Regions from separate parts of the Paenibacillus sp. FSL K6-4396 genome, predicted to be linked through region 2. Evidence: a T-box and tRNA genes for the amino acid it is inferred to sense, from the RefSeq annotation. Region 2 holds a T-box; the other holds one or more tRNA genes.
What was found. A T-box is a leader RNA that pairs with one kind of tRNA and senses whether it is charged. The one in region 2 lies ahead of argS (arginine--tRNA ligase), so its partner is inferred to be a tRNA-Arg.
Positions count from the first base shown of each region.

Region 1: it encodes a tRNA-Arg, which carries the amino acid that the T-box ahead of argS (arginine--tRNA ligase) is inferred to sense. The anticodon was not compared.

Region 1 is NZ_JBBOCR010000001.1:181,776-186,064, reverse strand. Features, by position in the region: gene gap (type I glyceraldehyde-3-phosphate dehydrogenase) at 1-204, opposite strand, end outside; gene MHB85_RS00910 (sugar-binding transcriptional regulator) at 311-1,336, opposite strand; tRNA gene MHB85_RS00905 (tRNA-Arg) at 1,763-1,837, shown strand; gene clpP (ATP-dependent Clp endopeptidase proteolytic subunit ClpP) at 2,014-2,610, shown strand; gene MHB85_RS00895 (stalk domain-containing protein) at 2,776-3,873, opposite strand; gene MHB85_RS00890 (SIMPL domain-containing protein) at 4,260-4,289, opposite strand, start outside.
Region 2 is NZ_JBBOCR010000001.1:2,554,969-2,559,257, reverse strand. Features, by position in the region: gene MHB85_RS11635 (ATP-binding cassette domain-containing protein) at 1-86, opposite strand, end outside; gene argS (arginine--tRNA ligase) at 92-1,822, opposite strand; T-box leader at 1,887-2,179, opposite strand; gene MHB85_RS11625 (four-helix bundle copper-binding protein) at 2,359-2,694, opposite strand; gene MHB85_RS11620 (CobW family GTP-binding protein) at 2,768-3,886, opposite strand; gene MHB85_RS11615 (MogA/MoaB family molybdenum cofactor biosynthesis protein) at 4,058-4,289, shown strand, end outside.

The DNA of each region.
Region 1 (4,289 bases), 2.4 Mb from region 2:
GCCGTTCACTTTGAAGAAGCCATCGTGTACTTCAACATCGCCATCGAAACGACCTTGAGTTGTATCATATTTGAGCAAATGAGCGAGCATTTTAGCGTCAGTCAAGTCGTTGATTGCTACTACCTCGATGCCTGCTACATTTTGAATACGGCGGAATGCCAAGCGTCCGATACGTCCAAAACCGTTAATACCTACTTTAATCATGAGTAAGTTCCTCCCAAGTTTTGATTAATTTTTTATGAAACTTATATATTCAAGACAGACGGTGAAGTCCGTCAAGACAACAATAGTTGTGATTCAAAGTAAAACCTTATTCCATTTCAGCAACGATGACTTCGGCAGCAGCCTCATCAATAATCAGAATATCTTCCTGACCAAATCGCAACACAGAATGTATAGCAGCAGCTTTGCTTTTGCCACCTGCGATTCCAATCACAACATCGGTTCGTTCAATATCCTGAAGTCGCATACCCAGTGTAAGCATGGTATGTACCACCTTACCCTGATCGTTAAAGTAATAACCGAAAGATTCAGATACGGCACCTTGCTCCTGAAGTTCATCTATAATCTCCGTCGCAAGTTTACGTCTTGTCGCCATCTCCACGGCATCACCAATTCCATGAATAACAATCCGCGATTTCCGAATCAGCTGCAGAATCTCCTGAACACTGGGGTCCTGGATTAATGATTCATAGGCATGATCACTAAGCAAATCCGGCACATGCAGGAGTTTGTATTGCGCCCCTACCCGCTTTGCCATTGTAGATGCAATCGTATTTGCCTGAATTTCAAGGCTTTCTCCAAGTCCACCGCGTGCCGGTACGAACCAGACACCTTTGAGCGATGTTGGCGGATTTAGTTGTTCTGCGACTTCGGCCGTTGTTGAACCGCCAGTAACGGCGACAACGTCGTTATCACTCATGATATTGCCGAGAGCCTTCGCTCCGGCTCTGCCCAGTTCCCTTTTGGCAAATGGAGAAATATCCGAATCACCAGGAACCACAACTACCTTTTGCAGACCGTAGGCTTGCTTGATGCGCTCTTCCAGCTCGGATAATCCGAACAACTCTTTGGCTACGGGCTCTAACTGCTGCAGCAAATCATACCCTGCCTCGCTGATCTTCATTCCTGCACTGTCAATTTCAATAAGTCCCTGAGCCTTTAACAGATCGGTCTCAGCCCTCAGAACCCGCTCGGTCATCTGCATGGAATTAGCTAACGTTCTCCGTCCGATCACATCCGATAACATGATCTGTTGCAGAATCGTATACCTCTTTTTCAAGATATCCATGAGATCAGGCAGAAGCTGCTTTTGTACTTCTAAAATCGTTCGCATGCTTTCCACTCCCGCAAGTTCTCGTTCTAAGCTCTCTTTCGTGGCCCTAAAACGTCCCGGGTTAACTTTTTAAGTCCCACGTCTATTCTACCTAAAACTGACGTGACATGCAAGTGTTTCAACGTGTTATTTCGACACGCATTCAGCGTTTGTACGCGCCTATTTTCACAATCCTAGACTTCCATGATCTAGGACTATCTCACGCATACCATATATAGAAGAAACGAATGAATTCAATCTACATATCGCTCAGAATCACATTTCATACGGCATGTCCAAAACCTCTAATAGCATTTACTTAAATGTACTCTTTATCCACTCTTCTTCATCATGATCATTTTTAGGTTAATCCAAACCAATACCACAACGAACTGCTTGCAATTAAATATTTCATGAGCTATAATCATTATTGCTGTCACATAATGTGCGCCCGTGGTCCAATGGATATGACGTAGGCCTCCGAAGCCTGAGATCCAAGTTCGATTCTTGGCGGGCGCGCCATTTTTATTTAACAGCTCATAACCCATTTAACCAATGAAACCGGAAAGGTTTCTTTTTTTTGCAAGTTAGTTTGACTTTCTTTGACTTTTTGTTTGGAATTGTTTATTATGTGGGTAATACGGTAACAGTTTAAGTATAAACACCAATAACATTTACATTCCAAGGAGGTTTTTCACGTGAGTTTTATTCCAATGGTCGTTGAACAGAGCAACCGGGGTGAGCGCGCCTACGACATCTACTCCAGATTGCTGAAGGATCGTATTATTTTCCTTGGTAGCGATGTTAATGACGTAGTGGCTAATGCCATTATGGCACAGATGTTGTTCCTGGCTGCGGAAGATCCGGAGAAAGACATTCACTTATACATCAACAGCCCAGGCGGATCGATTACAGCCGGTATGGCGATTTACGATACAATGCAGTTCATCAAACCGGATGTATCTACCATCTGTGTAGGTATGGCGGCTTCCATGGGTGCATTCTTGCTGAATGCCGGTGCAAAAGGTAAACGTTTTGCATTACCAAACAGTGAAATTATGATTCACCAACCACTTGGTGGTGCACAAGGTCAAGCTTCCGACATCGAAATCCGTGCTCGCCGCATCCTGAAAATGCGTGATACCTTGAACCGCATCATCTCTGAGCGTTCAGGTCAACCGCTGGAGCGGATTGAGAAAGATACAGATCGTGACTACTTCATGAGTGCTGCTGAAGCCGCCGATTACGGTATCATTGATAAAGTTATCGAAAACGTAGGTTCCCAAGGCATTTAAGTGTTATGTAGACCCCGGTCTACGAGTTAACATATCAACACCTAACGTCAGCAACACCCCATTGTGTTGTCTATACGGGAATAAGCCCTCATCATAATCATGATGAGGGCTTATTTTTTTCATTTTATAAGAAAGATAACTTAAGAGTGCATAATAATGATTTCTTTATTTGGTTCCAGATACATTACTGAAAGGTTCAGTTCCTTTAGGGAGAAGTTCTTTATACGTGAATGGCATTTCAGGGAATCCCTCTGCGTACGCCGTATACTCATACAACTGGAAGAACACGACCACACCCGTTGGTGTCACATAGAAATCCTGATCTTTATTCAACCCTTTATAACCTTCCAGGTATCCACCGCGAGCTTTCAGCTGTTCGCCGACTTTTTTACCCAACGTCTCACGCATGGTTTTGTTGTTTTGCAGCACATCATCTAACGTAAGCTCCTTGCCTGTGTCCAGTGCAAAGGTGTGGCCCGTACGGGTTGTCATACCATGAGCGCCAGCATAATCTTCGTATCGTTGTGTAATGAGTCCCAGCACGCCTTTTTCGTTGTACGTCACTACATAAGAGCTCTCAAATGCATATGGACGGTTGGCTGTTGCACCGCCGAATTCAGATGTCTGTTTCTTGAAGTCAGCTACAGAAGCATCCACTTCGTCTTTCAGCACTTTGTTGATTGCCGCTTCAGCTTCTTTGCTGGCAAGTCCACTCACTTGCGGATATTGAACATCGACTTCAGCATTTTTTACAGTGACATTAACTGTTGCCGCTTTAATTTTAACGTTATTTTGTTTCACCTTGCTGAGTGTCAACGTTTTGGTTTTGCCATCCCAATTCCCCTGTACACCCAGATAATCTCTCATTGCTGAGAATGGAATATATAATCGACCCTGAATCAATTTTGCTTCCACCTGAGGGTAATAACCGTTAATGTACACGTTTGGTTGTCCATCCATCAGGCTAACGGTCATCGCATTGTTGGCTGCTGTTACCGTATATGACTTGGTTTTCGCATCATATTTCAGCGTTCCACCCGCTACATCTTTTACTGCCGTAAGAGAGACCCATGTCGATCCACCTTGAAGAAGCCCTTTTTGAGTCAGTGTTTTTCCACCCGATTTCAGAGTTACCTCAGCCGGGGTTGTCACTTTAGAGGATACCGATGCTGCCTGAACCGAACTGTCCTGCCATACCGAACCACTACCTACAATAATTCCTGCTGCAAGCAATGCACTTGTCCATTTTTTCCATGATGTCATATATAAAACTCCTCTCTGAATTCACAATTAGGGATCATTGCGTATGTAATCCTGACCTGATCGCATATCTCATACGCTCACCTCTCTATTATAATTAACCCAATTTCGGAAAGGTTTACAGCTCGAGTTACAATGTTGATGAATATCAGGCGGAAAATATAATGGGTTATGACCTTTTTGTCACGAACAACTATACAAAAAAGATACCAATATACAGCATTTCATGTTGCTTCAAAAAGGTATCCCCCTATCTAACTTCGTCAAAGTTTGCTTTTCCAACAAAAAAAGACTCTGTCCACAGGACAAAGTCTTTGTCATTATTTCGTTGTACCCTTCAAATGACACTTATAAAGGTTACTTGAGCTTACAGTCCTTAATTCGATCTTTTATTTCATTTCATACGTGATATTCAGGAT
Region 2 (4,289 bases):
ACTTGTTGAAGCAATATACCTCGGACTGATGAGTCTGGTGTAGCTTGATCCGACTTCTTGAAAATACCACGTGTACTCCATGTCATTGGGATCACATCCGTTCCGGGGCCTGCACACCTAGCAAATGTAAACTGTACGCGAGTCGTTCGGCAGTCCGTTTGGCCAATGCCACCCGGAAGGATCTTACATCAGATGACGCATCCGCAATCCGTTCGGCGTGATAGAAGCGGTTGAACGCTTGAGCGACATCTATTGTATATTTGGCAATGACCGAAGGCTCATTCCGATGAATTGCTTTTTCCAGATACTCGGGATAATCACCAAGCAGTTTCAGCAATGCCCATGAGGTATCTCCGATAAGGGATGAAGTGGTTTCTGTGTTATTCTCACCTTCCGCAAGGTTGGGTTTAGTCAATGGGTTTTCATTTCCCATACGGATCGCCTCTTCTGCCTTGGCAAGCACACTTTGAATCCGAGCATGGGTGTATTGCACATAAGGTCCGGTCTCCCCTTCAAAACTCACGGCATCTTCCAGGGAGAAGTCCACATCGTTTAACCGATTATTCCGCAGATCACCGAAGACAATGGCACCTACACCAACAGCCTCAGCCACCTTCTGAGGGTTCTCCAGATTCGGGTTTTTCTCCTGAATAATCTGCAAAGCACGAGCAACTGCCTCATCCAACACTTCCTGCAAAAAGACAACTTTACCGCGGCGGGTAGACATTTTCCGTCCCTCAAAACGCATTAGGCCAAACGGGATATGTTCACACTTCGCAGACCATTCATGACCCATCCGGGATAGGACCGCAAATACCTGACGGAAATGTAACTTCTGCTCGCCTCCGACCACGTATAACAACCGATCTGCCTTCATCACCTCATGACGATAAACCGCCGTAGCCAAATCCCGTGTAGGATAGATCGTTGTTCCATCTTTTTTGATAATCAGACACGGGGGCATGTTCTCATCCTCTAAGCGTACCACGAGTGCTCCGTCACTCTCTTCAAGTAAACCTTTTGTCTTGAGTTCTTCAACCACTGCGCCCATCTTGTCATTGTAAAAGCTCTCTCCCAGCGTATGGTCGAACTGTACATTCAGACGTTCATACATCCGGTTGAATTCCTTCATGCTCACTTCCACAAAGAATGCCCATAACCGCTGTGCCTCATCATCTCCTTGCTCCAGCTTGCGGAACCACTCGCGTGCCTCAATCTCCAGTGAAGGATCGTTCTCCGCCTCATCGTGGAAGCGCACGTACAGCTCCAGAGAAGTACGGATCGGGTCTGCCTGCAGCGCTTCATCATTGCCCCACCGTTTGTATGCTGCGATCTGCTTGCCAAACTGGGTTCCCCAGTCTCCCAGATGATTCACACTTACGGAGGTATAACCTGCTTCGTTATACAACCGATACAGTGCTGCACCGATTACAGTAGAACGCAAATGTCCGATTCCGAAGGGTTTTGCGATGTTAGGGGAAGACATATCAATCACAACACGCGAACCTTGACCAAGCTGAAGCTTACCAAATGCCGCATTCCCCAGTTCTTTCAGCAGATTCGGCGCGAGCTTCTCCCGATTGAAACGGATATTTACATACGGCCCGGCGGGAGTCGCTTCAATTCCAGATGCCTGTAATCCCGTTGCGAGCTCAGTGGCAATGACTGCCGGTGCTTTTTTTAATGACTTCGCCAATGCAAAACAAGGGAATGCTGCATCACCCATCTCCGCTTGTGGTGGAACTTCCAATAATCTCATAACCTCTTGTTCATTCAATCCCGTTAAAGGGGCAATATCGGCCGCAGCCTGCTTCATCAACATGTCTAACACTCCTTATCCATTCATTAGTGGCTAAAAATAAACACAAAAAAGCTCTCGTCTCTACATAAGAGACGAGAGCTGACTTAACAGTTCCCGCGGTACCACTCTAGGTGAACAGGCTGCTCTTCATATGCATCAACATGCATACCCGTAGAACCTGTTCCGCTCGATGCGTATAACGGTCGCAAGCCGGGTTACCCTCAGACAGATCTGGCCTATCCCCAATTGGGATACGTACATCTTTTCGGATAACCATCTCACGGGTGCGGTTCACTCAGGTCATGTCATACCGGCTTCCACCTCTCCCGGCTCGCTGTCATGTATGGATCTGGCTACTCTCCCGATCATTGATATTCTTCATTTCAATTCATTGCCATCATTATACATACCACGATCAGACTTGGCAACCTGCATTAAAAATCCCCTACTGAAAGGCAACACATAGGCACATCGTCTCAGATGCTTGTGTTCACTGCCTTCCCTTAGGGGACAACGGTCATTATCTGTTTTAATTATATATTCCAGTGAAATAATATTTACGCTACTGCTGCCATCAATCGGCAAGCTTCTGCACATCTGCGGCAAGCCTCTGCACATGCTTGGCAGTGATCATGGTGGTGTTTGCCACACTCTGCGGCGCAAGCTTCACAAGCTTTCACACACAATTCGCATATTTCAGCAATGAAATCACTTCCACGTGTCATCGCTTGTGCAGCAAAACTGCAGATCTCCGCACATTCCCGATTCAAACGAATGCAATCACGCAACATTGCCAGATCATATTCTTTCAGACTCGATATGTAACATACGTTGCATGCATTCATGCACTCCAGGCAAGCATCGATACATTGTTGATATTGTTGTTGTGTCATTTAAAGTTACCTCCCAGGCAAAGTTTGCTATGCATCTTAATACCCAGTTCGGAGGAATATTGAATCATCTAACCTACTTTATCGCTTCCAATTCCAGTAATTGGTCACGAATGACAGTTTGGTCAAAATGTTCACCTATAAACACAGCAACATTAGGGACATCTCCCTGAGGTGTGATCTTCATGTAGTCCGATTCACGGTAGGCATACTGGAACCAGAAGCGACTCGCCGTGTCACTAAACGATAAAATGCCTTTTGCTCGATACACATCACGTGGCAATGCGGATAAAAATTGTTCAAACGCCTCGCTGTTCACCGGTTGACTGAAATAATGCGTATATACCATGACATGTTCGTGTGATGCATGAGGAGCGGAATGCTCGTGACTGTGGGCATGGACAGGGCTATGGGATGCGTCAGTATTCGTATCATCGCCTTGGACTGTATGATCAGTATGTTCATGTCCATGATTGCAGCCATGTGTACCACAGGTTTCCGTATGCACATGATGCTCTTGGTGAGCTGGCTTACCTGCTTCAGAAGCTGAATCACGTACATGCACGTCTGCCCCACTGCGAAGCAACAGATCCATCTCCACCTCACATTTGACTGTAGGGATTACAGGTGCGAAGCCATTCCATTTTGCCAAAAGCTGTTCCAGATCCTTCAGTTCCTGTGCGCTCACCCGATCCGTTTTGTTCAAGAGAAGCACAGACGCACAGCGAATCTGCTCCTGCATCAGTTTAAAGGTCTGCCCCTTCTGCTCCTGATACAAACCAGATAGATGTGCCGCATCCACAACGGTAATGAGACTTTTCAGTTCCAGTCGCATGTAGAGCGAGGTTTCCGTTACCGCATCCAGAATCTCCATTGGATTTGCCGCACCGGTTGCTTCAATAACGATCACATCCGGTGATTCCTCTTGAACGAGATCAGCAAGTTGCAATCCCAAGTCACCACGTACGGTACAACAGATGCAGCCACCTAACATCTCTGTCATTGGAACGGTGGAATCCACAATCTGACCATCCAGATTGACTTCGCCTAACTCATTCATGACCACTGCGGGACGCAAACCCTGCTGTTGCCAATGTTCGATCAACTGAACAAGCAGTGTTGTTTTGCCACTCCCCAAAAAACCTGACAGTATATATACAGGTATGGATTGTTCTTTTAAAATCGTTTCATTCATGCGTATACACCTCTCTGATTGTCCTTCTTGTTACCTGATCTATCTATATCTAGCGAGTGTACACCATCCCGCATTCGTTGTGCAATAAGGTTCAACTCTTCCCCAGTACATTGCCTGATTCTAACGGATGGTCTATGCTATGAGGACATGTTGATTGAAGGAGGAAGTTTCATGACTAATTCAGTGGAACAACATCGCCAGGAAGCTCCGACCACGGTATCGTGCATGATTGTTACAGTGTCGGACACACGCACCAAAGACACCGATACCAGTGGCCAGCTCATGCACCAGCTTCTGAGTGAAGCGGGTTATCAGATTGTTGAATACATCATCACTCCAGATGAAACGGAGAACATTCGAAGCATCCTGCAAGATGCAGCTGTTCGTGATGATATCGAAGCCG